Regions from separate parts of the Fusibacter fontis genome, predicted to be linked through region 2. Evidence: a T-box and tRNA genes for the amino acid it is inferred to sense, from the RefSeq annotation. Region 2 holds a T-box; the other holds one or more tRNA genes.
The links. The T-box of region 2 lies ahead of aspS (aspartate--tRNA ligase). A T-box ahead of a tRNA ligase gene usually reads a tRNA of that ligase, here a tRNA-Asp.
Positions count from the first base shown of each region.

Region 1: it has a tRNA-Asp gene. The T-box ahead of aspS (aspartate--tRNA ligase) is inferred to sense a tRNA for this amino acid. The anticodon was not compared.

Region 1 is NZ_AP042445.1:1,913,198-1,928,714, reverse strand. It holds gene yabN (bifunctional methyltransferase/pyrophosphohydrolase YabN) at 1-29, shown strand, start outside; gene ACZ41W_RS08805 (HU family DNA-binding protein) at 125-403, shown strand; gene ACZ41W_RS08800 (RNA-binding S4 domain-containing protein) at 457-708, shown strand; gene ACZ41W_RS08795 (FtsB family cell division protein) at 726-1,037, shown strand; gene ACZ41W_RS08790 (Ppx/GppA phosphatase family protein) at 1,048-1,962, shown strand; tRNA gene ACZ41W_RS08785 (tRNA-Asp) at 2,018-2,094, shown strand; tRNA gene ACZ41W_RS08780 (tRNA-Thr) at 2,221-2,296, shown strand; gene ACZ41W_RS08775 (TldD/PmbA family protein) at 2,522-3,910, shown strand; gene ACZ41W_RS08770 (TldD/PmbA family protein) at 3,910-5,259, shown strand; gene tilS (tRNA lysidine(34) synthetase TilS) at 5,262-6,641, shown strand; gene ftsH (ATP-dependent zinc metalloprotease FtsH) at 6,686-8,671, shown strand; gene ACZ41W_RS08755 (thioesterase family protein) at 8,854-9,249, shown strand; gene ACZ41W_RS08750 (fumarate hydratase) at 9,277-10,119, shown strand; gene ACZ41W_RS08745 (Fe-S-containing hydro-lyase) at 10,128-10,676, shown strand; gene ACZ41W_RS08740 (class I SAM-dependent methyltransferase) at 10,755-11,333, shown strand; gene ACZ41W_RS08735 (acyl-CoA mutase large subunit family protein) at 11,608-13,284, shown strand; gene ACZ41W_RS08730 (cobalamin B12-binding domain-containing protein) at 13,309-13,704, shown strand; gene meaB (methylmalonyl Co-A mutase-associated GTPase MeaB) at 13,787-14,731, shown strand; gene mce (methylmalonyl-CoA epimerase) at 14,910-15,311, shown strand; gene mmdA (methylmalonyl-CoA decarboxylase subunit alpha) at 15,333-15,517, shown strand, end outside.
Region 2 is NZ_AP042445.1:1,472,001-1,487,517, forward strand. It holds gene nhaC (Na+/H+ antiporter NhaC) at 1-66, opposite strand, end outside; gene ACZ41W_RS06655 (response regulator) at 203-1,063, opposite strand; gene ACZ41W_RS06660 (sensor histidine kinase) at 1,083-2,387, opposite strand; gene ACZ41W_RS06665 (DUF2161 family putative PD-(D/E)XK-type phosphodiesterase) at 2,421-3,134, opposite strand; gene ACZ41W_RS06670 (GNAT family N-acetyltransferase) at 3,175-3,777, opposite strand; gene ACZ41W_RS06675 (leucyl aminopeptidase) at 3,895-5,346, opposite strand; gene hutG (formimidoylglutamase) at 5,513-6,538, shown strand; gene gatB (Asp-tRNA(Asn)/Glu-tRNA(Gln) amidotransferase subunit GatB) at 6,541-8,052, opposite strand; gene gatA (Asp-tRNA(Asn)/Glu-tRNA(Gln) amidotransferase subunit GatA) at 8,049-9,503, opposite strand; gene aspS (aspartate--tRNA ligase) at 9,505-11,619, opposite strand; T-box leader at 11,686-11,932, opposite strand; gene ACZ41W_RS06700 (aminopeptidase P family protein) at 12,056-13,300, opposite strand; gene ACZ41W_RS06705 (ABC-F family ATP-binding cassette domain-containing protein) at 13,443-15,359, shown strand.

The DNA of each region.
Region 1 (15,517 bases), 440 kb from region 2:
TGTGGAGTGAATCTAAAAAGTCAAAATAATTATGAAAAAATTTATAAAAACTCTTGTAAAAGTTGAAATTTCAACGTATACTTATAATAGTTAAAACAACTTAATAATTTGAGGAGGTTATATTGTGAATAAAGCTGAATTAGTAGCTAGTATGGCTGAAAAATCTGGTTTAACTAAAAAAGATGCTGAGTTAGCATTAAATGCTTTCATGAAAAGCGTAGAGGAAGAACTTGCTAAAAGTGGTAAAGTTCAATTAGTAGGTTTCGGTACTTTTGATGTTAGAGAAAGAAAACAAAGAACTGGAAGAAACCCTAGAAATCCTAAAGAAACAATTAATATTCCAGCTTCAAAAGCTCCTGTTTTCAAAGCAGGTAAAGCTTTAAAAGAAACAGTAAATGCATAATGATATCAGAAAAAGCAGCCTAGCTGCTTTTTCTTGATTTATGGAGGTACAAAATGAGAATTGATAAATATTTAAAAAATGCTAGACTAATAAAAAGAAGAACTATTGCGAAAGAAGCTTGTGATCAAGGCAGAATTCTTGTTAATGGCAAAGTAGCAAAACCAGGTACAGAAGTTGCAATTGGAGATGAGCTCAGTATTCGCCTAGGGAGCAAACAAATGCAAGTGAAGATTTGTGCGCTTGATGAACACGTCACAAAAGAGAGTTCAAAGTTATTATATGAGGTCATTTCTGAAAGTGAATAGGAGATGGTGTTGTTCCAATGAAAACCAAAAGGAAATTTTTTAAGCGAAATAAAGTAACCTTTCTCATCGTGTTGATGCTTCTGGGATATTACGGATTTTTGATGTACCAAACTGAGACAAAGCTTGATGAGTTAAAAGGGGTACAGAAGGAATTGAAAACGGAAATTGCGATGATTGATCGCGATATTGATAAACTTGAAGATGAGTACATTTATTCTCTGTCGACAGAAGCGGTCGAGCAAATTGCTAGAAAGCGATTAAAAATGGTAAAACCCAATGAAATCATTTTCTTGATAAAAGGATTGCAAGATGAAGGCGATGGTGAATAAGGAGGTTCTTTTGAAAGTAGCGTGTATAGATGTAGGGACGAATTCAATCCGTCTTTTGTTGGCAAATTACCACGAAGGGCGATTTGATGATGCGTGTAAAAAATTGAGGATGACTCGATTGGGAAAAGGTGTCAATGAAACTAAAATGCTGGATATCGAACGAATGAAAGACTCGGTAGATGCGATTGATAGCTTTAAGCGGGAAGCAATCTCGTTTGGCGCAGAACATATTTTTATCATGGCGACAAGTGCCGTTCGAGATTCTAAGAATTCAGACATCTTTAAACAAATGATTTTTAATCAAACGGGAATGCAACTTGAAGTTATCAGTGGTAAGAAGGAAGCGGAGATTGGTTTCAAAGGCGTTTTGATGGGCGCACATCTAACAGATGAAAATCTACTTATTATAGATATTGGCGGTGGTTCAACGGAATTAATCGTGGGTAACCAGCAGGGAATCATCTTCTCGCATAGCTTGGACATCGGTGCAGTTAGATTGACGGGTGCGTTTATATCGCACGATCCAGCGACTTCAGATGAGAAAAGTACAATAGATGCTTATATCAAAGACGCACTTGAGACAGTGATCCATGAAATTTCTCGTTATAAAATATCAGAAGCAATTGGAATTGGAGGAACAGCAACGACTTTTGCTACAATGGTACATCAAGTTTCTGTTTACTCGCGTCAAGCCGTCCATGGACTTTGCGTAACAAAAGAACAAATAAGCAATTACAATCAAAAACTCTTGCATCTATCTGTAGAAGAAAGAAAAGGAATTGTTGGACTTGAGGAGAAAAGAGCGGATATTATTTATGCCGGGGGATTGATATTACAACAAGTTTTAGATCAATTGGCGATAGAAAAGTATTTTGCTAGCGACTATGATAATTTAGAAGGATTTATCGTCGAAAAATTGGGCTAAAAGTGTTGACAAAACTGCCTCAATCGTGTAATATAAATCTTGTTCGTAACAACGCGGTCCAGTAGTTCAGTTGGTTAGAACGCTAGCCTGTCACGCTAGAGGTCGAGGGTTCGAGTCCCTTCTGGATCGCCATTTATAATTTTGCGCAGCAAAATTACCCGACATGAGAAACGAAGTTTCTAGGAGGGGCGCAGCAAAATTACCCGACATGAGAAACGAAGTTTCTAGGAGGGTGCGCAGCAAAATTATATATATTATGCCGGTGTAGCTCAATTGGTAGAGCAACTGACTTGTAATCAGTAGGTCGCGGGTTCGAGTCCCATCACCGGCTCCATTTTAACCTTCAGAGAAATCTGAAGGTTTTTTTGCGTGTGGGGATAGAGATTTCATTAAAATAAGTTGTTGGAAAATATGTAATGGGTTAAAATAAATAGGTGTAGGGTCGGTTTGCGTTATTAACAGTTTTCAATTCTTAATAAAATGTTAACACACTCACCATACATCGTTTATTATTTAGTGTTACGATATGTTTTATTAATATTCATTTGGAGGTAGCGGCATGTTAAATAAGCAAGTTGTAAGCGACGTATTACAAGCGGCTTTATCAACTGGTGGTGACTTTGCTGAGATTTTTGTCGAAGATCGTTTTAACAATTCGATGGAATTGGTAAAAGGCAAAATTGAAAAATCATTATCAGGTAGAGATTATGGCATTGGCATTAGAATTTTTCAAGGGTTAAACAGTGTTTATACATACACTTGTGAAAATAGCCGAGATCACTTAGTGGAAGTGGCTAAAAAAGCGGCAGCAGCGATAAAAGGGATTCCTCAAAATGCTAAAATAGATTTTGTCATGACATCCCCTGTTCAAGCACATCCGGTTAAGGTTATGCCTTCAAGTGTTTCGAAACAATCAAAGGTAGATTTGATGAAACGCGGATTTGAAGCAGCATCAAAATATGACGCTTCAATCAACCAAGTTATTGTCACATATTTAGATTATAAGCAGAATGTTTTAATTGCCAATTCTGAAGGAAAATTCGTTGAAGATGAACGTGTTCGTACACGCTATTTAATAGACACGGTCGCACAAAAAGATGGAAAAATGCAAAGAGGGTTTATTGGAAAAGGTTCAGGCAAAGGGTTTGAACTGTATGATGAAATTGACGTCGAGTGGATTGGAAGAGAATCTGCACGTATTGCGAAGACGATGCTAGATGCACAATCGTCACCTAGTGGAAAATTCCCGGTTATTCTCGACAATAAATTTGGTGGGGTTATTTTTCACGAGGCATGTGGTCATGGATTGGAAGCAACATCTGTTGCTAAAGGCAATAGTGTCTACGCGGATAAAATGGGACAAAAAATCGCTTCAGACATTGTTAATGCAGTAGATGACGGAACCATAGCGAATGAATGGGGCTCATCAAATTATGATGATGAAGGAACGCCAACTCAAAGAAATGTTTTAATTAAAGACGGCGTTTTGACTGGATATATGATTGATAAACTCAATGCAAGAAGAATGAATGCGGATATCACAGGTTCTTCTAGACGACAATCTTATAAATTTGCGCCAACCTCACGTATGACCAATACGTATATCTTAAATGGACAATCCAAGTTTGAGGACATGATTGGGTCTATTGAGTATGGACTCTATGCGAAGTACTTAGGTGGAGGTTCTGTCAACACAGCGACAGGCGAATTCAATTTTTCTGTACAAGAAGGCTATTTAATTGAAAATGGAAAAATTACAGCACCGGTAAAAGGCGCAACTCTAATTGGAACTGGACTTGAAGTGCTTCAAAAAATCGAGATGATTAGTGATAATTTTGGTTCTGGAGAAGGGATGTGTGGTTCTGTAAGTGGCTCGATTCCTGCGGGACTTGGACAACCTGCGCTAAAAGTATCTGAAATAACAGTAGGCGGAAGGGAGGAAGCGTAATGGATTCGAGATTATTAGAACTTTTATTTGAAAAGGGAAAACAAAAGGGATTTCAAGAGCAAGAAATCTATTATGTTCGAAATAAATCAACTGATATCTCAGTATATGATGGTGCGATTGATAAGTACAATTTAAGTGAAAATAGTGGTTTATCCTACCGCGCGATGTTAGATGGTAAACTCGGATATGCGTATTCAGAAATTATTGATGAAAAAGCCATCGAAATGCTCGTTTTAGAAGCATATGACAATGCAAGAGTCATTGAATCGGACGATGAAGTGTTCTTATTTAAAGGCTCAGAGTCTTATCCGGAAATCAATCATTATAATGAGCAGTTAAGTCAATCTCCAATCAGTGAAAAAATAGAATTTATGTTGTCGTTAGAACGCGAACTAAAAGCATATGATCCTCGAATCAAAAGTATTTCATATAATCAATACAATGAATCTGAGTCGTTTAGACGTATTAAAAACACCAAAGGTCTTGATGTCACTGAACTATCCAATATTTGTTATGCATATGCGATGATTGTGGTTTCTGACGGAGTAGATACAAGGACGGGTCTTGGATACGACATATCCAATGATTTTTATCAGCTATCACAAGCTAAAATTATCAAACAAGCTGCTGAAGAAGCGCTCAGTATGTTGGGTGCAAAGACCGTTAAGTCAAAAACATGTCCAGTTGTCATTAAAAATGGGACGTTTGCAGAATTCTTTAGTGCATTTATCGACGTTTACAATGCAGAGCACGTTCAGAAAGACCTTTCTCAAATGGCGGGTCGATTAGGTGATCAAGTGTCGACTTCGGTTTTAACAGTTGTTGATGATCCGCATTTAGAGATGGGATTAGCTTCTTCAAGTTTTGATGCAGAAGGCGTTGCGACACAGAAGAACACACTTATTGAAGAAGGTGTACTAAAAACATTTTTCCATAATCTTAAAACAGCCAATAAAGACGGGGTTGAATCTACTGGAAATGCCAGTAAGGCGTCTTATAAAGGAACGGTTGGCATCTCACCATCTAATTTGATCGTTAAACCGGGTACCATCTCGTTTGATGAGATGATTTCAGATATTGGTGAGGGCGTTTATGTGACGAGTTTACAAGGAATGCATGCCGGACTTGACCCAATTTCAGGTGATTTTTCACTTCAGTGCCATGGTTATGAGATTTCAGGTGGAAAACTTGGAAAGCCGGTATCGCAAATTACAGTTGCTGGAAACTATTTCGAACTTTTAAATGATATCGAAGCGTTTTCTTCAGACTTTGAATTTTCAATTATGGCGGAACCTTACACAGGTTCTGCATCTGTAAAAATTAAAAAACTTGCCATTTCAGGAGAATAAAAATGCTATGTGATGTGATGTGTCAAATTCGAAAAACAATCAAAGAGAATCAATTGTTGACGACCGGTGATAAGGTAGTCGTTGGATTTTCAGGTGGACCTGATTCTTTGACGTTATTACATGCCTTGAATGCCATAAAAGACGAATGGCCAATATCTTTAGTGGCAGTACACATCAATCACATGTTGCGTGGAGAGTTTGCAGACGCGGACGAACAGTTCTGTCAATCATTTTGTGCGCAGAATCACATTCCGTGTTATACCTTTAAAGTAGATGTGTCATCGCTTTCTCAGATAAATAATATTTCATTTGAGGAAGCGGGGCGCATTGTGCGATATGAGAAATTTGAAGAAGTTAGACATATTGAACAGGCAACAAAAATTGCAGTTGCTCAGAATAAAAATGACGTAACGGAAACGTTCTTAATGAATTTATTGAGAGGTTCAGGTATTGATGGTCTCGCATCGATTGAATATATGCGAGATCAACAAATTATTCGACCACTTTTGGATGTTGATCGTCAATCAATTGAAAGTTATTGTTTGGAAAATGGTTTAGAACCACGACGGGATCATACCAATGATGAAAATGACTACTTGAGAAATAGAATTCGCAATGAATTAATACCGCATCTGTCAACCCATTACAATCCATCATTTCAAGACGCGATACAGCGTACGGTACAGATTATGAAAGAAGAAAAAGCATTTTGGAGCGATTACCAGAAGGAACTTTTTCAGACGTATTGCCGTCAAACACAGGTTGGAATACAGCTTGATTATGATAAAATGAAGACCAAGTCAAAAGCTGAACAGCGTCAACTCATTCGACATTGCATAGAGATACTTCGAGGGGACTTGAAAAATATATCGTTTGACATCATCGAGCAAATTATGTTGTTAAATCGGTCGGGAGCGTATTGTCAGTTAGACAGTCGTCATCGAGTTATCCGTACGTATGGTGCGTTAATTTTCCAAGAATATCCATCTACAGATTCATCGAATGCTTGTACGATGATGGGAGATCCATGCGATGAGAGAATTTATACAAAAGTCATTCCTATAGAAGAAAGAAATCGATATCAATATAGTGCAACTTGTGTTGCAATAGATGCAGACTGCATTTTAGGAAATCTTGAAGTGAGATATCGGCGACAAGGAGATGCCTTTGTTCCGCTTGGAATGAAGGGAAATAAGAAAATTAAAGCATTTTTTATCGATGAAAAAATACCCAATGTTGAAAGAGATAAAATCCCTTTAGTTTGTGATGAAGAAAAGATAATTTGGGTAAAAGATATGAGAATCAGTGAACAATGCAAAATTACAGAAAAAACGAAAAACATCATGATTATTAGTTTTCGAGAACTTGTTGAAAGTAGATAATTGTGCTAAAATAATATGATGTACACTCACCAAAGGAGGAAGCTATGAAGAAAGGTCAGAAGCAAGCCTTGATGTATTTGCTAATATTTATTGGCATCGTAATTTTTGTGAAAATGGCTGGTGTTGACGGCACAAAAACACAAGAATTGAGTTATGATCAATTTATTAGTAAAATGGCTAATGATCAAATAAAAGAAGTTAAGATAGAAGGGAATAAAGTCTCGGGGACATTAGTAAATGAAGATGCATTTACGAGTTATGTTCCGACGATGCTTGCCACTCAAACAGGTGATATGATCCTGGCGTATCAACAATCTCAAAAGGATTTTTCACTCAATGGTGTTCAACCGAGTAGTACGCCGTTTTTACTAGAAATATTACCTACGCTGATCATGTTTATTCTGCTAGGTGTGTTTTGGTTTATTTTTATGCAGAACTCACAAGGTGGCGGTTCGAAAGTCATGTCGTTTGGTAAAAGTAGAGCAAAAATCGTAAAAGATACTGCGAGAAAAATTACGTTTGCAGATGTGGCTGGCTTAAAAGAAGAAAAAGAGGAAATGCAAGAAATCGTTGATTTCTTAAAATTCCCAAGAAAATATTTATCATTAGGCGCGAGAATACCAAAGGGGATTCTAATGGTTGGCCCTCCAGGTACCGGTAAAACTTATTTATCTAGAGCTTGTGCAGGAGAAGCTGGTGTTCCGTTTTATACAATATCAGGATCTGACTTCGTTGAAATGTTTGTAGGGGTCGGAGCTTCAAGGGTAAGAGATTTATTTGAAGAAGCTAAGAAAAATTCACCTTGTATTGTATTTATTGATGAAATCGATGCAGTTGGTAGAAGACGTGGAGCAGGTTTAGGTGGCGGTCACGACGAACGTGAACAAACACTGAATCAATTACTTGTTGAAATGGACGGCTTTGCAGATAATCAAGGTGTCATCGTCATCGCTGCAACCAACAGACCGGATATTTTAGATCCAGCGCTATTGAGACCAGGACGTTTTGATAGAGAAGTAACTGTGGGTGTTCCGGATATTCGTGAGCGTGAACAAATTATTAAAATTCACGCTAAAAATAAACCGATATCAACCGATGTGGATTATGCGAAATTAGCGCAAAGTACTCCTGGTTTTACACCGGCGGATTTAGAAAATGTCATGAATGAAGCTGCATTACTATCTGCTAGAAAAGATGATAAAGTGATTCGTATGGAATCTATCAAAGAAGCGATTACAAAAGTAATTGCAGGCGTTGAGAAGAAAAGTCGAATTGTCAGTGAAAAAGAACGTAGATTAACGGCTTACCATGAAGCTGGGCATGCAGTGCTAGCAAATGTATTGCCGGATTCAGATCCAGTTCATCAAGTGACGATTATTCCAAGAGGTCGTGCAGGTGGTTTCACAATGCAATTACCTGAAGAGGATAGAAGTTACGCAACTAAAAAGGGAATGGAACGTGAACTCATTATCTTATTAGGTGGACGAGTAGCGGAAAGTCTCGTATTAGGAGATATCAGCACAGGTGCTCAAAATGACTTAAGTCGAGTAACGAAAATTGCCAAAGCAATGGTGATGAAATATGCCATGAGTGATAATTTAGGCGCAATGAGTTATGAAACAGAAGATGAAGTCTTTTTAGGTAGAGATTTTACTTCGATGAAAAACTACTCAGAGCATGTTGCTGCAGAAATTGATCGCGAAGTTAGAAATATTGTCGATAGTGCATACGATAAGGCTAAAACTTTATTAGAAGATCATTTAGACAAACTTCACACAATTGCAGAAGCGCTTCTTAAATTTGAAACCATTAGTGGTGATGAATTTAAAATGGCATTTGAAAATGGTTTAGAAGCATTGGCATCTCATATAGAAGAAAATCGTGAAAAAATTGAAAGCGAGCGAAAAGCGGTTCGAGAGAAAGAAGAAAAAGAACGACTTGAAGCAGAAGTGGTGAATGCTCAAAACATTCAAAACAATCAATCGCAAGAAAAAGAACAACCGAATCATCCGTTTGGAAAAAGTGTTTAAAGCGAAGACCGCTAATCACTGAAGCAAAGAATAATCAATCGCCGACTGTCCTAAGATCTACTAGGACAGTCGGTTTTTCTTTTATATTTTTGTGGAAAATGGTATTATAGAAATATATGTTTAGAAAATAATACATTTGTCGTTAACGACTTAAATTTAATTTGACTAGATAGGAGACAACTATGATGAAATTAACGGTTGGAGATCAATTTCGCTCAGAACTCATCGTCGAGGAAAAACATACCGCAGCAGCATTTGGAAGTGGCAATATTTTGGTTTTTTCAACACCTATGATGATTGGATTAATGGAAAATGCAGCATTAAACTGTGCGCAACAAAATTTAGATGAAGGGTTGAGTACAGTAGGTACTTATGTGAACATTAAGCATATTGCAGCTACGCCAGTTGGTCAAAAAGTATATGCGATTGCAACGTTGACTTCAATTGAAGGCAAAAAATTAGAATTCGATGTTGAAGCCTTTGATGAAAACGAAAAAATTGGTGAAGGATCACACGGAAGATATATTATTGAAGCACAAAAATTTCTAAATCGAGTTAATCAAAAATCTCAAAAGTAAGAGAAATATATTCATTCGAGGGATGCTATGCGAAAGGTTTCAGCGCATGAAATAACAAAGTTGGTCAAAGAAGCTTGTATTGAGATGAATTATAAAATAGACTCAAACATTAAAAATGCATTTATTCATTCATCTTTAAAGGAATCTTCTGAAGTTGGAAGACAGATTCTCATGGATCTTGTTGAAAATGCGCGCTTGGCTGAGACATTAGTTGCACCAATATGCCAAGATACTGGAATGGTGGTTGCTTTTGTCAAAATTGGTCAAGAGGTTCAAGTCGTAGATGGCGGATTAGCATCTGCAATTCAACTTGGTATTCAACAGGGCTATGAAGAGGGTTATTTAAGAAAATCAGTTGTGAGAGATCCTTTGATAAGGGAGAATACAGGTGACAATACCCCGGGAATTGTATATTACGACATCGTAGAAGGCGATGCATTTGAAATAGAAATTGCTTCTAAGGGATTTGGAAGTGAGAATATGTCTGCAGTGAAAATGTTAAAGCCTTCTGATGGAGTGGAAGGGGTTGTGAAATTTGTTGTAGAGACGGTTAGAGCAGCCGGCTCCAATCCGTGTCCGCCAATCATCCTCGGTATTGGAATTGGTGGTACCATTGACAAAGCGGCTCAAATCGCCAAGCACGCACTTTTAAGAGAATTAGGATGTCCAAATGAAATGCCACATTTAGCTTTATTGGAGCAGCGAATACTGGATGAAATCAATCGAACAGGAATCGGACCGCAAGGATTAGGTGGTGAAACTACTGCTTTAGCTGTTCATATTGAAACGTTCCCCACTCATATCGCTGGTCTTCCGGTCGTGGTGAATATCAACTGTCACGCTTCGCGGCATCTTAAAATTGTTTTGTAGAGGGTATTATGAAGAGAATCATTAACTTACCACTGACAGACGAAGTCATTCAAACGTTACATTCTGGAGATAAGGTTTATCTTACTGGGAAAATATACACCGCGCGAGACGCAGCCCATTTAAAACTGATTCAACTGATCAAAAATGGTGAAGCCCTTCCGTTAGAAATTCAAGGGCAGGTGATATACTATGCAGGCCCGTCACCAGCTCGACCTGGGCAAGTTATCGGCGCTTGTGGTCCCACAACGAGTTATAGAATGGACGATTTAACCTTGCCACTCTTGGAACTTGGATTAAAAGGAATGATTGGTAAAGGTGATCGATCTCCTCAAATAAAAGAGGGTATCGTGAAACATCAAGCAGTTTATTTCGCGGCAATTGGAGGGGCAGGCGCACTCATTGCGAGTTCTATTCAAAGGTGTGAGATTTTAGCATTTGAAGAACTTGGGCCTGAAGCGCTTAGATGTTTGGAAGTTGTTGAGATGCCAGTATACGTAGTAATGGATTCAAATGGCAATAATTTGTATGAAACGGAACCAGCACGCTTTAGTCGGTAAAACTGAATGATCATTTGAGTAGTGTAAAGTACTTTATGAAAAAGTAAAATAAGCAAGTAGTTGAAATGAGGTGAAATCATGATAAAAGAATATTACAATAAAAATGCATCAGATATGATAGAAAATACACTTAAACTAGATTTGCAACCTATTTACGAGCACTTTGAAAAATCGTTAAAGCCAGGAGCGAAAATATTAGACGTGGGTTTTGGCTCGGGGAGAGATAGTTTGCATTTTGAAGCAAAGGGATATGATGTCGTATCCATCGATTTTGCAGAAGAAGTCTATAATAGAGGAAAAAATTTGCTCAATACAGAAGTTCTTATGGTGGACGTGAGAGAAATGAGATATCACGATGAATTTGATGCAATCTGGGCAAGTGCAGTGTTGTTTCACTATACGACCCCTGAAATTATTCAAATACTCAATCGATTTAGTGCAGCGCTTAAAGAAAAAGGCGTTGTATACGTGTCGTTCAAATATGGAGTAAGCGAGCAATTACGACATGGCCGCCATTTCAATGATTTCAATGAAGAAAAATTTCAGCAGCTCATGGAAACAGTAGGTGATCTTAAAATTATAGAAATGTGGAAAACACAAGATGCAAGAATCACACATTCCGATCACTATTGGTTGAATGTCATGTTGGCAAAATAAAATTAAACCCCGATCGATCGCTAAAGCGATGAATCAGTTTATAGGACGACACAAAGGGAAATCTTTTTTGAGATTTCTCTTTTTTAATATTTCGTAAAAGATAATATGCAAGTTTTCTTGCAATCGCACAATAACTTAAGTGCGTAAAAACATTAACAAAAATACATAAAGTATACAATTATACTTTGTTAAAATCACTGTAATTTATATGGAATTGTGGTATTCTAATTAGAGTAAACCGGATGCGGTCAAAAAAGGTGAAGGAGGATTTATGATGTTTGATAAAAATCAAATTTCAATTCTTAAAGAAGCTGTAGATAAAGAGAATGCTAAAACGCAAGAAAAATTGCAAAAACGTCCTGAAAGAAAAGTTAATTTCACTACAGGGTCAGGTGCGCCTGTTAACAGATATTATTCGCCTGTTGATATTGCAGATTTAGACTATATGAATGATTTAGGCTTGCCTGGACAATTTCCATACACACGTGGTGTACAACCGACGATGTATCGTGGACAGTTTTGGACAATGAGAATGTATGCGGGTTTTGCAACAGCTGAAGAATCAAACAAACGTTATAAATACTTAGTTGAGCAAGGTTCAAGTGGACTTTCTGTCGCATTTGACTTACCAACACAAATTGGATATGATTCAGATCACCCATTGTCAGAAGGTGAAGTAGGTAAAGTAGGCGTTGCCATCGACTCTCTTGCTGATATGGAAATCTTATTTGATGGAATTCCCCTCGATAAAGTAAGTACTTCAATGACCATCAATGCACCGGCATCAGTATTGCTTGCAATGTACATTGCGGTAGCAGAAAAACAAGGCGTATCATCTGAAAAACTCAGAGGTACGATTCAAAATGATATTTTAAAAGAATACATCGCTAGAGGAACGTATATTTTTCCAACAGAACCTTCTATGCGTTTAATTACAGATATATTTGAGTATTGTTCACAAGAAGTTCCGCAATGGAATACAATTTCCATATCGGGTTATCACATTCGTGAAGCAGGTTCAACCGCAGCTCAAGAAGTTGGTTTTACATTAGCGGATGGTATCGCTTACGTTGAAGCAGCGATTAAAGCAGGAATGGATGTTGACGCATTTGCACCAAGATTGTCTTTCTTCTTTAATGCACACAATGACCTTTTAGAAGAAGTTTCAAAATATAGAGCAGCACGTCGTCTTTGGGCGAGAATTATGAAAGATCGTTTCGGAGCAAAAGATCCAAAATCCATGCAACTTAAATTCCATACTCAGACAGGTGGTTCAACTTTAACTGCGCAACAACCTGAGAATAACATCGTAAGAGTTGCAATTCAGACATTAGCTGCTGTTTTAGGCGGTACGCAAAGTTTACACACGAACTCTAAAGATGAAGCACTTGCGCTTCCAACTGAAGATTCTGTAAGAGTTGCGCTTAGAACACAACAGATTGTAGCTCATGAAAGTGGCGTAACCGAAGTGGTGGATCCACTCGCAGGCTCGTACTATGTTGAAGCAAAAACGAAAGAAATTGAAGATGCGGCATATGAGTATATCAAACGCATTGATGAAATCGGCGGCGCGACAAAAGCAATTGATAAAGGATACATTCAACAAGAAATTATGGACGCTTCATATGACTATCAGAAAAAAGTGGAATCTGGTGAAATTGTCGTAGTTGGTATGAACAAATATCAAATTGAAGAAGAGTCTCCAAAAGGCTTACTACGCGTAGATCCAGTAGTTGGTGAAATGCAAAAAGCACGTTTGGCAGAACTTCGTTCAAAACGAGACAATCAAGCGGTACAGACAACACTAGAAGCTTTGAAAAAAGCTTGTGAAGGAACAGAAAACGTCATGCCATTTATCCTTGACGCAGTTAAAACATATGCGACACTTGGAGAAGTGTGTGGTGTTATGAGAGAAGTGTTTGGAGAATACCAACAATCTGTAAACTTATAGAGGATAGGATATAGGAGGACTATAATGGAAAGACCAATTCGTGTATTAGTGGCTAAACCGGGTTTAGATGGACATGATAGAGGTGCAAAAGTTATCGCAAGAGCATTGAGAGATGCTGGTATGGAAGTAATTTACACAGGTCTTAGACAAACTGCTGAGCAAATTGTAAATGCAGCCATTCAAGAAGATGTGGACTGTGTTGCAATGAGCATTTTATCAGGGGCACACAACACACTTTTGCCAAAAGTAGTAGAGTTATTAAAAGCTGAAAACGCTGAAGATATTTTGGTTATTGGTGGAGGCGTTATTCCAGATGAAGATATTCCTTATTTAAAAGAAAGAGGAATCAAAGAAATTTTTACACCAGGAACACCAACTCAAGTGACAATTGAGTATATTCGCTCAAACGTTAAAGCGTAATAAAGTGAACCGTCAAAAGCGTTATGTGCGATTGGCACGAAGTATTTGACGATATTGAAAATCTAGGGTTAAAGAGGCTGCCATGGATATCGAGAAAAAAATATTGGAGAAAGATAAACGTGCTGCTGCACGTTTAATTTCGCTAGTAGAAAATAAAGATGAAGAAGGGTTGAGAATCCTAAAAAAGTTATATTCTCATACCGGAAATGCATATGTCATTGGTATAACAGGACCTCCGGGAGCTGGAAAAAGTACATTGACGGACAAATTGACCAAACTTCTAAGAAAACAAAATAAAAAGGTGGCCATCATTGCAGTTGATCCAACGTCTCCATTTACAGGCGGTGCCATCTTAGGCGATCGCGTCCGAATGAACGATCTCAGTACGGATAAGGATGTTTTTATTAGAAGTATGGGAGCACGAGGCCATTTGGGTGGTATTTCTGAGGCTACATCTGCTGCAATTAAAATTCTTGATATCTATGGTGTTGACGTCATTTTTGTTGAAACTGTTGGAGTCGGTCAATCTGAAATCGACATCGTTAAAAACTGTGACACAACCTTAATGGTGATGGTTCCGGGGTTGGGAGATGATATACAGGCCATTAAGGCGGGTGTCATGGAAATTGGAGATGTGTTTGCTGTAAATAAATCGGATCGAGATGGTGCAACACGTACAGCTCGTGAAATTGATATGATGTTAGATTTTAATAAAAATCTAGATTGGCGTCCTCCTGTTAAAATGGTAATCGCTTCAGAGAATCAGGGCGTGGATGAACTCTTGAAATCACTTGAGGCACATCGAGCACATCTTGAAACAACCGGTCAGTTACAAATCAGAAGGAAACGCAATATTAAAAGTGAATTGGTGGAAATGATTAAAGAAAAAATCGAACATTCCATTTTGGATAACTCTCATAATGAAGAAATGCTCGAAAAGTTTTCAAACGAAGTTTTAGAAAGGCAATCAGATCCTTTCTCGGCAGTAGATTATCTCTTCGAACAATATAAATTAAGTCGAGGATAACTAGCTGAGTACTCAAATTATTTAAAGAGCACTCAAATTATTTCAAGAGCACTCAAATTATTTTAAGGCACAAATCAATATCCTTAATTAATGAAAGCAAAAGATAATTTATAGTTTATAAGTTGTGTTTACAGTGATTTTTCAGACTGTTAAAATCTATTTAGGATGGGAGAGACTCATGAAAGCTTTAAAAGTAGACCACATAGGAATCGCAGTGAAGAATTTAGAAGAGACACTAGGATTTTATCGAGATGTTTTAGGACTTGAACTGCAAGGAACAGAAGTTGTTGAAGATCAAAAAGTAAAAGTTGCATTTTTACCAGTTGGAGATACTGAAATTGAACTTCTAGAATCAACCTCTGAAGACGGTCCTATCGCGAAATTCATCGAGAAAAATGGCGAAGGGATTCAACACATTGCTTTTCGAGTAGACAATATTCAAGAAGCAATTGAATACATGCAATCAAAAGGTATGAAAATGATTGATGAGACAGCAAGATATGGTGCTGGCGGCGCAAAAATTGCCTTTGTTCATCCAAAAAGCTCAAACCGCGTTTTAGTTGAGCTCAGCGAAAGATAAAATGGGATTTGGAGGTTAAAAATGTCTGTAAACAAGCTTGAAGATTTAAGACAGAGAAAAGCAAAAATCCTTGCTGGTGGTGGTACTAGCCGAATTGAAAAACAACACAAAAGCGGCAAACTTACAGCTAGAGAGAGATTAGATTTATTGTTCGATGAAGGAACCTTCGTGGAAATGGATGCATTTGTTAAACACAGATGTACTAA
Region 2 (15,517 bases):
AAGTGAAGCAATAAGAAATACGACTGGAATCAATGCGATCCATGGTGAAACATTTCTTTTTTCCATCTTTATATCCCCCTTCATAATTAACAACTTTTTCTGTGTGTTGTTATTGTGTTAATTATATTTAAAGATTTCTTAAAAAATTCGAAAAATTCAAAAAAATACATTTTGTTTATATTTTTTTTAATTTTTCTTCATATCACATCTCTTCGGCAATCAATATTAAGTTGTCCATGAACTTTTTGATGTTGATTTTTCCACCTGCAAATTGTTTTCCACGTATATACTCCATCTCTTGGCGCACTTGATCAAAATCAAATAACGTATTGGAATATTTGACAAACGTCTCATTTAGGTAATCTTCAATTCCTAAATTTGCAATGTTACTAAGTCCCTTGTTTACGGTTCTTCGGATACGCTGTTCCATCGCTTTGGGATTATCTGAAAGATCACCTGATAAATCTTTTAGCTTGATGGTGGAGCTACTTTTCTCTGAATGCATAATATGCGAACAAAGTTTAATAATGTCTTCGCATCCTACTTCACCTAAAATCCCTAATCTAGAAAAGACCATTTTAAATTTTTTCTCGATTTCATTGTCTTTTGTTTTTTCTGGAAAATGTGACTCTTTTGTCACTGAAACATGATCTGACAAGGACAACACTTGTTTGATTTTCTTTAAATGATTTTCAAGTGTCAATTGTTCATTTAAATTACGAATCACTTGCATGATTTCTTTTTTATTGACGGGTTTACTGATAAAAAAAGTGATGCCTTTATCATAGGCTTCTCCGACGATTTTCTTTGATGAAACTTGAGAAATCATAACACATTTACTTTGCGGGCAAATGGCTTTAAATTTCTCAACAAACGTAATACCATCCATTTCAGGCATCAGTAAATCGACAAGTAAAATGTCCGGTTTTAACAGACACACTTCTTCAATTGCCACAAGGCTATTATCAGATGTACCGATGACCTCTCCAAGCTTTTCATCAATGACAATTTCCTCAACCATTCTTACAATCCCGATATCGTCGTCCAGTATATAAATCCGCATATTTCCTCCAATGATAGAATCAACATTTTATTTTTGGAATCTGAATGATAAATTTTGTGCCAATTCCTAGAAGTGAGGTGACGTGTATAGAACCTTCAAAATACCCTTCTACGATGTCTTTTACAAGAGTTAATCCAATCCCGCGATTTGAATTTCCAGTTATTTCGTCATATTTTGTGGAAAACCCTGGTCTAAAAATATATGAAACGGTTTCTTCTGACATGCCGCTTCCCGTATCTTTGATTTCAAATCGATGCATATTCATATCTTCGCTATGAGAAATGTGAATTTCTCCGCTTTTCACAATCGCTTCAATGGCATTGTTCACTAAGTTTTTCAAAACTGACATCAGCATACTATGTTCATGTATAACCGATTCGCTCTTGATATCAAAATGTAAAACAATTTCACGATGATCTTTTTCTAGCATGCGTTGAGTGCTCTCGTAAAGTAATTTTGATAAGTCTCTCAGCGCCAGTTGATCCATCGGTGTTTCCTTGAGAATAATGTCATCGATTCCCTCAATGACTTTGAAATAATTCTTTTTAATTTCATGGACGTTCTTTGCGATATTTAGTGCTTTCGATTTTTGTTCTTCGCAGGTCAGCTGATCGTATTCTCGATATAGACCAAATGCTTCATCCATAACTGATTCGACATGTTCAGTATTGTTTTTAAGAAAATAAATTTCGCTCCTTAAATTGGAAAGGAGATTCATTTGCATGCGATAACGCTCGTTGTGTTCTTCTTTTCTTAAAAATGAATTGTAATAGCCAATTAGACTAATTAACAGAACCGCCACAGTTGCCCGAATAATGGCAACAAGAAGCAACGTCGCCATCACTGAGTTAGAAAAATACGCCTGAATGCTATACCGCGATATAAATTCAGCAGCATTTCCAAGAAAATCACTACACAGTGCAGCAACAAATAGCGAATAGAGCGATTTATTGGGATTTCTAAAGTAAATAAACGTAAAGACAACACCATAGGTTAAGTCGAAGAATAAAAAATTAAAATCCGCCCAAAAGGCATTGGCAAAACTTCCGTAAAAGTAATACCCTGTAACCGTTCGAAATAAAAGTCCAAAAGTAGAAATTCCAACTGCTGTATAGATTGGAACCAATCGCTTATCCAAATAGTAGTAGATTGGCAAGATCACAACAGCGAGATTAATGGTATAGTCAAATGGAAAAATCTTCAGATAAAAACCAGAAATAATTGCATCTACCACTGCAATCAACATCATTTTTTTAATTTGAACATCAATATAAACATTTCGGTCTAAACGATCCTGTAAACTTCTATTTTTTTTGTAATCCATGCTTACCCCACATCGCATTTCATGTTAAATGATTCATTGTTCATTCAAAATGAACGAAACCACTTCTTTGTATTGTTCAAGTGCCTCAATACCGTTATTTGTAAGCTGATACTTTCCTTTATCTATGCGTTCAAACCACTTATAAAAGTTGCGATTGAGAATACCAGAAACCTTTGTAGTGACTAGTCCAACAGATACAAATTCCTTGGCACTTTTAAAAGCATGTAGATGCATATAATGTGCAACGAGTAGACATTGTTCTTTATAGGCAGTCATTAGTTTTACTTTTGTGGATCCAGCCTTGTTAAAATCACCATGTCGTTTGTTAAATTCACGAATGAGAGCCATTTTCTTTTTATCTTTCAACTGTCGACTTTTTTGAAAATCGAAAGATTCTGGCTTGATTACCTCAGTCACCATAGGTGTTGTTGCCCTGAAATTAACAAGCAACAAGCCTATATTCAGTCTTTTCAAAGTAAGCAACGTCATCTTAAATCGTTTGGTCTCTACTGCCTTGAAATCGTGTACGACTGCAATGTACACAAGATCTGCAAGACCTTGTCGTTCGACGGCTTGATTGATGACCTCTAAATTTAATTTTAGTTTCATTTCAATTGCAATTAAAAAAGAGGGGTCGACGAGTCCAACCATATCAATTGAATGAACTTCTGATTTAACAATGCACTGTTTTTCTGATATCAGCCAATTTTTAACGGGTTCGTGTAAGTCCGTCTCTACATTTCCCATCCTAGTAGCCCCTCGCAGTTATTTTCATACAAATTCATTTTTACTTTATTATCGTGCATGTTTCCGCATGATGAACAGAGAACTCCCAAACTTGTAGACGCTCTTCATATACATCCTCAGACAAAACAAATCCAGCGTTCAGTAAAACATGTTGTGACGCACCATTATTCGGTTCAACAAAAGCGACAACTTTTTTCACCGTCTGATCTTGACTTGCCCATTTGACTAAGGCACATACACCTTCTGTCGCAAAATGTTGATACTGAAAATCGACTTCTATGCCATAACCAATTTCAACTTCGCCAGATTCATTTGGAGGCCCTTTAAAGCAAAGGCCTCCAATTATTACTTGTTCACTTTTAAGAATCATTTCCCAACTAGTGTACCAAAAATACTGATCTGGATGACAAGTTGCATAGTAGTAAAGTTGATTAAAGGTATAGGCCATCTCAGGATCCTGTTTCTCCATCGTCACTTTAACGCCTAAATTTTTTTGCACTTCACCATAATCATGTACATAATGATATAAATTATTTAAATCTAAAGCGACGATTTTCAAACGTTCTGTTTCAATACTAAGTTCTGTTTCAATACTAAGTTCTGTCTCAATACCAGTTTCTGTCTCATGGGTGAGTTCTCTCACTGATTCACATCCTAAATGCATTTTTCTTTATTATAGGGTATTTTCATATGATTTGCATGTATTTATTCATTTGCTCTATTTATTGCAACTTGTTCCATTTATTACTACATACGCTATTTATTGCAATTTGCTCCATTTTTTAGCGAGATAAATCAGAGGAATCGTACCGGAACCCGTCCCACCAGCTGAATAAGGACCTTTTGCTTTCTCAGTATAAGCCGTTCCAGCAATATCCACATGCACCCATGGTAAGTCTTTGACAAATTCTCCAATAAATAGTCCTGCTGTCATCATACCTGGCATTCCTGCAGAGTTCGTCAAATCAGCTTGCTCGTGTTTAAGCATTTTTTTGTACGCTTCATATACAGGCATTCTCCAAATTTTCTCATCCGCTTTTTCAAACGATTTTTCTACCAAATGATAGAAATCGTCATTATTGGTAATCACGGGTGCAGCTTCAGAGCCCAAACAACTTACAGCAGCGCCAGTTAACGTCGCAATATCAAGAATATGTGTCGCTTTTTCATATTCAATGGCATATGTCACAGCATCTACCAATGTCAATCGACCTTCTGCATCGGTATTTCCAATGAAAATACTTTTACCACCCATAGATGATATAATATCTCCCGGTTTATAACTCAAACCTGAAATCATATTTTCACAAGCAGCTACAACTGCTGTCACGTTGGCTTTAATCTGTAGTTTAGAAATCGCGCCCATTGCAGCAATCACCGCACTTGCCCCACTCATGTCGTCTTTCATTGTCAACATAGAAGCTGTTGGTTTAATTGACAATCCACCTGAATCGTAAGTCAACCCTTTGCCGACATAAACCATCTGCTCTTCAGAATTGGGTGCCCCTTTATGACGCATCACAATTAATTTTGGTGCATTGGAGGATGCCTGTGCAACTGCTAAAAATGCGTGCATTCCCATGTCTCTAATGGCCTTTTCTTCTTTGATTTCTACTTCGAGTCCTGCCGCTTCGCCATAACTCTTAGCCATGTCCGCAAGATAGGCGGGTGTCATGATATTGGCTGGTGTATTGGTTAACATTCTCGCAAAGAGATTCGCTTCTGCGTGAATTTTCCCCTCTTCAAAACCGTTTTCATCATAAGAACAGCCTGTTATAAATACCGACTCAATCCCAGTTTTAGGCGCATCCGACTTGTAAGTGTTAAACGCATATGTACTCATAACAAGTGTTTCTGCAAGGGCCCTTGATTGCTTTGCATCCATTTCTTTGACAGATGTTAAATCTATTCCAAGTGTCTGCACTTTTTTCCCTTGAAGACCTTTAAATGCTTCTGCAAGCGCAGTTCTAAACTTAGATGGACAAAACTCATGAGATTCTCCCAATCCTACAAGGGCAATTTCCATCAAGTGTCCTTCATTTAAAAGCGAAAGTTGATAGCTCTCACCTGATTTTCCAGCGAACAATTCTTTATCTCTTAATGTTTCAAGAGGCAATGACAGTGTTGACGTATTTTGTTGATCTTTTGATAAGGTGATGATGATCCCTTCTACCGTTTTTAAATCTAGTTGCTTTAACCACTCAATTTTCATTTGATCCTCCTATTATTTTGTGTCCCTAAAGTTTTTATATGATTATCATATCATAGTCATTTTAATTTTTCATCATGAATCCACTTAAAATGAATCATCATTTTGACACAAAATGGACGCAAAAGGCGTATAATATAGAAAGAAATTAAAAATGGAGACAATCAAAATGAGTAATCAATTTCATATGAACAATTTTTCAAAATTCTATCAGCAACCTGACATGACACAGTGGTATGGCCGAATTGACTCAGTCGATAACTATGATGCCTTCAGATGGCATCAGTGGATGCAGCCGCTCAATCTTGAAAAGACCACCGAAGCATCTCAACGGGCTTCAGGTGGTGTAAGAATCGCCCTTTTAGGATTTAATAGCGATGAGGGTGTTCGTAGAAATCAAGGCCGTACAGGTGCTTCAAAAGGACCCGCAAGTATCCGTAAAGAACTCAGAAACTTGCCATGTAGCTTTACTCAAGCTTTAAAACTCTTTGATGCGGGCAATATCCTCTGCGAGGATGAAGATCTAGAAAGTAGCCAAGAAGCATTGGCTATCGCTGTGGATCGATTGTTAGATATGGGCATTTTTCCCATCGTTTTAGGTGGTGGACATGAAGTGGCATATGGCAGTTACAAAGGGCTTATGAAACAGCGAATGACACCAGCCATTATCAACTTCGATGCGCACTTTGATATTCGTCCCTATCAGACTCAAGGGTCTTCTGGAACGATGTTTCGGCAAATCTACGACGATTTAATAAAATCACATTTGCCTTTTAGCTATTTTGCTATTGGAATTCAAAAGCGTGGTAATACCGTTGATCTCTTTAAAACCGCCGATCGTATGGGCGTACAATATTTAATGGCCAAAGACATCGGTGAAGGCGATTGCAGTGATGCATTAAAACTCTTTAAAGTATATCTAGATTCGCATGAACATCTTTATCTGACCATTTGTACCGATGTATTTTCTTCTGCGTTTGCGCCTGGAGTCAGTGCAACACAACCGCTGGGTCTCAATCCTGAACGCGTGCTTAAATTTTTCAAAATGGCTTTTCGCTCTGGTAAAGTAAGACTTTTCGACATTGCAGAAGTATCGCCGAGATTTGATAATGACAACGTCACCTCAAATCTCGCAGCAACTTTTATTTTTTCTGCAATTAACTCCATCGCATCGATTCATCAGATCGCCTTGTAAAGTCAAGCGGCTAACAATGTATAAAAAACTTGTTCGGTTGACTTTGGATCGGCGTTGCCGTTTGTCAATTTCATCATTAGACCGATAAATGCTCCCATTGCTTGCGTTTTGCCACTTTGGTAATCTGCCTGTATTTGGGGGTTTTTTTTGAGTATTTCAGCTCCAAGTTCCATCAAAACAGAGATGTCCTTCATTGGCCACCAACTGCGAGCATCTAGAATCGCTCTAGGACTTAATGGGTCACTATCGCCAATCAACAACGGTACAATGCGCTTTGCAATGCCCATATGAATTTGTTCGCTTCCCAGCAAGTCTGCAAGTTCAGCCATTTGCATCGCGCAAATGCTGAGTTGATCGTTTTCTTCAAAACGCTTCACCCATTCTGTCACGAACACATTTGCTAAAGCGTATGGGTGTGTGGTGAGTTCAGCTGCTTCAAGGTACAGTTTCACCACTCTACCATCTCGCACCAGTTGCTCAGCTACTGACTCCGATAAATTAAAACGCTGAAGAATTTCTTGTTTATACGAATCCGGTAATCGCGGCATCTTTTGCTGTATATCCGATAAATATGACGCCTCAAGCTCAATCGTTCTTAAATCTGGATCTGGAAAGTATCGATAATCATGCGCGTCTTCTTTCGAACGCATCGAAAGTGTTTTTTCACTTTCTGCATCCCAACGTCTTGTCTCTTGCAAAATCACCTGCCCCGATTCAATTAAACGCACTTGTCTCGCGTATTCATACTCAATTGCCTTGGATATTGCAGAAAATGAGTTTAAGTTTTTAGTTTCCGTTCTCGTACCATACGATGCCGTTCCTTTTTGTCTCACTGAAAGGTTGACGTCACATCTAAAAGCACCTTCATTCATTTTTGCACTTGAGATGCCCAGATACAGGATGATGCCCCTTAACTTTTGAAGAAATGTCTTTACTTCATCCGCAGAACGTAGGTCCGGCTCAGTCACAATTTCAATGAGTGGGACGCCCCCTCTATTATAATCGATCAACGTCCCTTTTTCGGGATGATGAATGAGTTTTCCAGCATCTTCTTCAATATGCAATCTCGTGATACCGATTTTTTTTGAAGGAAGCGAGGCTGTCACATAGCGTTCATCTGTCAGTTGGCGGTTTGATGCTGTTTTTGATGCTGTTTTCGAAACTTCCGTCATTAGGATTTCCACACTTCCGCCCTTTCCAATGGGAAAATCGCTCTGTGAAATTTGATAAGCTTTGGGTAAGTCTGGATAAAAATAGTTTTTTCGGTCTTGTCTTAAGGTACTTGATACGGAGCACCCCAGTGCATATGCCGCCTTGATTGCAGATGATACAACGCGTTCGTTGAGTACTGGCAATGCTCCAGGTAATCCGAGACAGACTGGACACACCTGAGTATTTGCAGGTGCTCCCACAGCAGTACTACAACCACAAAATATTTTGCTTTTGGTATTGAGTTCGACATGAACTTCAAGACCAATGATCATTTCATACGAATCTATCTGTTTGTCTCTCATGCTTTAACCCTCCAGATTTTCTGTGTTTGTTCAAATAAATAAGCCGCCGATAAAATATGTTGTTCGCAAAATCGATTGCCAATGAGCTGAATGCCAATAGGGAGTCCATTGTCATCAAATCCTGCATTCAATGAAAGTGCTGGCAGTCCCGCTAAATTTACCGGAACGGTATAGATATCCCCTAAATATGTTTCAACCGGAGTATGTGATGCATCCAACCGATAAGCCGTCGTCGGGGTAACTGGAGATAAAATGACATCATAGGACTGAAAGAGGCGATCAAATTCTTGTTGAATAAGCTTTCTCATTTTGAGTGCCTTTTTGTAGTATGCCTCATAATAGCCAGAACTCAATGCATAGGTTCCTAATAAAATCCGCCTTTTTACTTCTGATCCAAACCCTTCAGCGCGCGTCATTTCATAAAGTGCTTCAACCGAAGCGTGATTTTCCGATTGATAACCATACTCGATGCCGTCGAATCTTGCAAGATTGGAGGAAGCCTCCGATGACGACAATAAGTAGTAAGCAGGAAGCGCCAAATCTAAATAGTTTAAATCTACAAGCTCAACAGTGGCTCCTAATTGCTCATAGACCTTTGCTGCTTCTAACACGGTTGATTTAACCGAGTCTTGAATTCCACTTTCTAAAAATTGTTTTGGGAGTGCAATGCGCAACTTTTTAGGATCTACTTGTAACAACGCATCTAATTTCAACGTTTCCGCAGCGGTAAACGTACTGTCAAGGGCGTCTTTAACGGATAAGAGTCGATAGATGTACGCGACTTCTCGAACACTTTTAGCCATCGGACCTATTTGATCAAGAGATGAAGCAAATGCCACAAGGCCATTACGAGAGATACGACCATAACTTGGCTTTAGCCCCACGACTCCACAAAATGAAGCCGGTTGCCGAATCGATCCTCCTGTATCTGAACCCAGTGAATAGGTCACTTCATGACTACTAACGGCTGCCGCTGACCCTCCTGAGCTCCCACCGGGTACACGGCTGAGGTCATGTGGATTTTTGGTCCTTTTAAAATAGGAGGTGCTCGTATCCGATCCCATGGCAAATTCGTCCATATTGAGTTTTCCTAAAATGATGGCATCGTTTTTTTTCAGGAGTGTTGTGACATATGCATCATATGGAGAAATATAATTCTCTAACATCTTTGAAGCACAAGTCGTCGGTAGATCGACTGTACAAATATTATCTTTCAACCCCATTGGAATGCCAGCAATCTGAGACAAGGGTCTTCCTAATTGTCGTTTTTCATCAATTTTTTTGGCTGACTCGAGTGCACCTTCAAAGTCGGTTGTAATAAAAGCCTGAATATGAGGTTCTGTCTGTTCAACATGGGTTATATAGGCTTGGGTTAACTCGGTACAGGATATGGTTTGATTTGATAACCATTTGCTTTGATCAAATAAAGATGCTTCTATCCATTCTTTCATACTACGCCTCCTCTGTTTTAATTTTAAAATAGTGTGCATTTTGACAGTCCACCAATCTCAATGCGCCTAAGTCAAGCGAATGAGATATCACCTCATCGGCTCTCAATGCTGCTTGTGTCTGAAATATCACTGAAGAATGAGGTTCACTGCTTGATTTTTCTATTGACGCTTCATCTAGCGTTATCGTCTCAAAAATTGCGTCTAGTGCACTTAGCTGATCCGCAAATCGAATCATTTCCTCCAAATCTGAAGTAAAAGACTGCTTTTCATCTTCCGTTAAATGCAGTTTTGAAAGCTTTGCCACATGCTCAATGGTTTCAGTCATGCGATGTACTTGAGGCACACCCTCTGCATGTCCCATTTGTAGAAACAATTCTTCTAGCTGTTCTGAATCAACCATAGAAGGGGATTGCATCATTGGACATGAACCATCTCTCATTTTAGGAAAAGCAATGACTTCTCGAATGGACGATGCGCCTACTAATAGCATCAAAAGTCGATCCAGACCAAACGCAAAGCCGCCATGAGGCGGGACACCGTATTCAAATGCTTGTAGCATAAAACCAAATCGACTGCGAATTTGTTCATCAGAAAATCCCAAAGATTGAAACATTTTTTCTTGAATCTCCGTTTCGTGGATGCGAATACTTCCACTCCCCAGTTCAATGCCGTTAAGCACTACGTCATACGCCTTTGCTCTCATTTTGCTCGGATCACTATCAAAATAACCCAAATCTTCGTCTTTCGCTCGAGTGAACGGGTGATGCATTGCAACATATCGTTTTTCCATCGCATCATACTCAAATAATGGAAATTCAGTAATGAGTGCAAATGCATAATCCGTTTGTTTTCTTAGATGCATCTTATCTGCAATTTCAATCCTCATGCTTCCCATAATGGCACACGCCTTTTCGTGTCTTTCCGCACAAAACACAATCAAATCTCCTGCTTGTGCACCCCCTGCCTCAAATAAGGCTTCAAGAACACTTGGATCGTAGTATTTTGTCAAGATCGATTGAATCTCGCCACTTTCACTGATGGAGATCCAAGCCATCCCATTTGCACCGTATCCAATGGCACTTTGGGTCAATTCATCTATTTGTGCACGTGTAAGTGTGCTGCCTTTTTTGATTACCAACGCTTTGATGCGCTGATTTTGATCGATGGCCTGATTAAAAATTTTAAACCGACCTTCACTCATGATCTCTGTCACATCGACAACTGGCATATCGAATCTCAAATCAGGTTTATCTGTTCCATATCGCGCAATTGCGTCCGCATAGGGAATGCGAACAAAAGGCAACTGCACGTCAACGTTGAGCAGGCTTTTCATAATGGCTGAAAAAAATCGTTCAAGCATCATAATCATATCTTCTTCGTCTACAAAGGAAAATTCCATATCCACTTGTGTAAATTCCAGTTGCCGATCTGCCCTTAAATCTTCGTCCCTAAAACATTTTGCAATTTGAAAATATCGATCAATTCCTCCCACCATGAGGAGCTGTTTATATATTTGGGGTGACTGGGGAAGTGCATAAAAAGCGCCTTTCTTTAAACGACTAGGAACTAAAAAATCACGTGCACCTTCAGGCGTACTTTTCGTCAATATAGGGGTTTCCACTTCAATACATCCAAGTTCAGATAGATATGATCTAACAAATTGTGTCATTTGATGTCTCAGTTTGAGGTGCTTGACCATTTCTTCGCGCCTTAAATCTAAATATCGATACTGAAGTCTCAGTTCTTCTTTCACCTTATGAGATGCCTCAATGTTAAATGGCGGATTTTTTGCCTCAGAGTCAATCTGTAAATCCATTGCCTTTAAATCAATGGTACCGGTTGGTATGAGTGGATTGATTGTGTCTTCATCTCTCTTTTCCACGATGCCAATGACTTCTATAACGAACTCACTTCTTAATTTTTCAGCGCGCTGAAACGACTGCTCATGCATATTTTTTGCATCTACAACCACTTGGCAAATGCCACTACGATCTCTTAAATCTAAAAAAATAACGCCTCCGAGATCTCTTCTTCTTTGAACCCAACCCTTTAGAATAGCCGTCTTTCCAATGTCTGATTCTCGTACTTCTCCACACATATGTGTCCTTTGTCGCATTTTATTACTCCTTTCTTTTTTGTTGTATCGAGAGCAATAAAAAAAGCCCTCGTTCCTGTTTATAGAAACAGGGACGAAAGCTTATTTCGCGGTACCACCCAAATTGATCGTAAGATCCAGCTCATCGATACGGACTAAATGTCGATATCTACCGAAGATAACGTTTCGGAAACGTTCAAGTCTACTTAGCACAAAGCTTTTTCGATTGAAAACTCAGAGATGTTCTTCATTTAATACTCAGTTGCCAATCTCCCACCGCCATTGGCTCGCTTGAACGTCTGTCTTAAATTACTCTTCTCGTCATCGTCTTTTAGTTATTGTGTTTATTCTACGAGCAAAATAAAATCCTGTCAAATGTTTTTTTTAAATTCATTTGATTTTTTTATGCTCATGACTTACTTGTTTTTGGTGCTCAAAATATACTTGTTTGTATCGATCATGACTTACTTGCCATAATTGCTTCGATTTCCTCAACTGATTTTGGAATAGCAGCAGAAAGCACGACATTTCCTTCTTCTGTAATAAGGACATCGTCTTCAATTCGAATGCCAATCCCTTCTTCAGCAATGTAAAGACCAGGTTCAACTGTTAAGATCATTCCCGGTTTTAGTAGTCCATTTCTGCTGCCAATATCATGGACATCTAACCCTAAGTAGTGGCTTACTCCGTGATAATAATACTTCGATAACTCACTATCCTCTTTGATTAAACCGATTTGCTTAAGCTCAGAAGTAAGGGTTTCAGAGCATACTGCGTTTAATTTATCATATGGAAGTCCAGGTTTCATAGCATCAATAACTGCTTGTTGCGCCTTTAAAACAATGTTGTAAATTTGTTTTTGACGCTCTGAATAACGACCACTCACTGGATAAGTTCTCGTAATATCCGCTGCATATTCGCGATATTGAGCACCTAAATCCATCAATACCAAATCGCCATTTTGTACTTGTTTTTCATTTTCGACATAGTGTAAGATAACGCCGTCTTTTCCAGAGGCTGCAATCGTTTGAAACGAGCATCGATCAGCGCCATTCATGCGGATTGCATGGGCAAATGTCGCTTCTAATTCATACTCGTACACACCTTCTTTTAGAACAGAAAGCACTGCATCTAGGCCTTTGTGTGTAATTTCAACTGCCTTTTTAACCTCTTCAATCTCTTCCTCTGATTTGAGGACTCTTAATTCACATAAAATATAGTGAAGTGATTTTATCGTAACAAATGGGAATCTCGTCGTAAAATCTTTAGCAAATTTCGCCGCTGGACTATCGTCTTCATCCCAACTTAATTTTTCTAAATCTAAGAACAATCTTTGAACCGTACCATTGTATACAGCTCGACTTAACCAAGTATTAAATCCTTCTAAATACTGAATATCTTTAATTCCTGAAAGTTCCATTGCCGCTTCTTTTGTGAGTTTTCTTCCCACCCATTTCTCTACATCATAGTCTGGTTTTTCAATAAACAGGACTGGTTCAAGTCCTTTTTCGCTTTTCAACATCGCAAAAATGAATTTTTCTCGCGTACAACCAGTGAAATAGAACATATTTTTATTTGCATAAAATGGATAATGTGCATCCGCAGTGCTTTTAGGCGCTGTTCCAGCAAATAATATCGCCATATCACCAATTTCCATCAAATTACCCAATTGATTTCTGTGTGATTCATATAGTGCTTTCATGTCATTCCCTCCTGAGATATCGTTTTAGTTGTCATTTGTTGCTTTGCTCATAAGAATTCAGTCATTTTTTGTTCTCCACTATACAGTTTATCATATTATGATAGAATAGAGAGAGTAAATTTAAATAAGATAAAGGTGAATTATGCATTTATTAACATGTGAAAACATCACGAAGAGTTATAGTCTCGTAAAACTATTTAACCAAATCAATTTATCCATTGATTCTACAGATAAAATCGGCCTCATCGGCATCAACGGCACTGGAAAATCCACGCTTCTCAAAATCATATCAGGGCTTGAGCAAGCAGATGAAGGCAATATCATTACCATGCGCCATCTTCGAATTAACTACATGGCTCAGGAGCAAAATTTTCAAGATGAACATACGGTATTAGAGCAAATCTTTGACAACCAGACGGAAGAAATGCAGGTGATCAAAGCATACGAACACGCCTCAATTCAATTGGAAAAAACGCCCGATCATCCTGAGATTCAAGCGACTTTTAATCAACTTTCTGAGCTGATGGCAATTAAACAACTGTATGATTTGGAATTTCAAGTGAAGAGCATACTTCATTCTCTTGGTATTACTGATTTTGATGCAAAAATCAAGACACTATCAGGCGGACAAAAGAAGCGAATCGCTCTTGCAGAAGCACTTGTAACACCTTGTGATCTTCTGATCTTAGACGAACCGACCAATCATTTGGACAGTCAAACGATTTTATGGCTTGAAAACTACCTTAAAAATCGCAATGGCGCACTGCTCATGATTACGCATGATCGATATTTTCTCGATCGCATCGTTAATAAGACCATTGAACTTTCCGGTGGCGCGCTTTATGAGTACCAAGGAAATTACGAGTACTTCATAGCGAAAAAAGCGGAACGATTAGCACTTGAAGCCAGTACGCAATTAAAACGACAGAACATGTATCGTCGAGAACTTGCTTGGATGCGCGCAGGTGCTCAGGCGAGAAGCACAAAATCAAAATCTAGAATCCAAAGATTTCATCTTCTTGAAGAACAACTTAAAACAGATGCAACTTTAGAACTTGTCATGGAAACAGGTTATACGCGTTTGGGCAATAAAGTCATTGAAATGAAAGACGTCTCAATGGCATTTGACAATCAACAGCTTTTTCAATCTTTTGAATACCATTTCACAGCAGAAGACCGCATTGGAATCGTTGGCAGTAATGGATCAGGTAAAACGACGCTACTCAACCTAATTTCGGGCAAATTAACACCTACCTCCGGGATCATTGATATTGGTTCCACTGTCAAAATGGGATATTTCACTCAAGATTTTGATGAATTTTCACATCCAGAGCAACGTGCAATCGAATATATTCGAGATATTGCAGAATTCGTCGTGACACCGAGTGGTTATAAGATCAGCGCTTCTGAATTAATGGAAACCTTTTTATTTCCGTCTGAATTACAATGGACGCCTATTGAAAAGCTTTCAGGTGGAGAGCGTCGACGATTACAACTTCTTGGGATATTAATCAGCGCACCAAATGTACTCCTACTTGATGAACCGACCAACAATTTAGATTTAGATACATTAAAAGTCTTTGAACAATATCTAGATGATTTTAAAGGTGTGATTTTATGTGTTTCGCATGATCGTTATTTTCTAGATCGAACTTGCGATAAGCTCCTTGCATTTGAATCAGGTACTATTGAACTAATCGTTCAAAGTTATAGTGACTATTTGGAAAAATGGCTTCAAAGTGCTTCTGTTCAAAATCAAATGAGCAAATCCAAACCTACTGCAAATGAAAAGACCGAGACGAAAACAGATCGAAAAATTCGAAAAGAAAAATTGAGTTATCAAGAAACAAAAGCACTTGAGAATTTACCAGCTGAGATCGAAAAAATCGAACTAAGACTGGAAGCATTGGAACAAGAATTCACACAATTTGCGACTGATTTCGGAAAACTGACCCAGCTCAGCAGTGAAAAAGATGCATTAGAGATGTTACTACTTGAAAAAATGGAACTTCTTGAAACTCTAAAAGAAAAAGCTGAAGCATTACGCACGTCTATTTAAAGAAATGCGTGACATCGTTACAATTTTGTTCAAAAGTTGACGCACACTTTAAATTGAGATAAAATTTAAAGGTTGCTGACAACGAAATAAGAACTGTAAACGCCTCACGACAGATTCGTCTAGGCGTTCTTATAAAATTAAACTAGTGAGATAAAGGA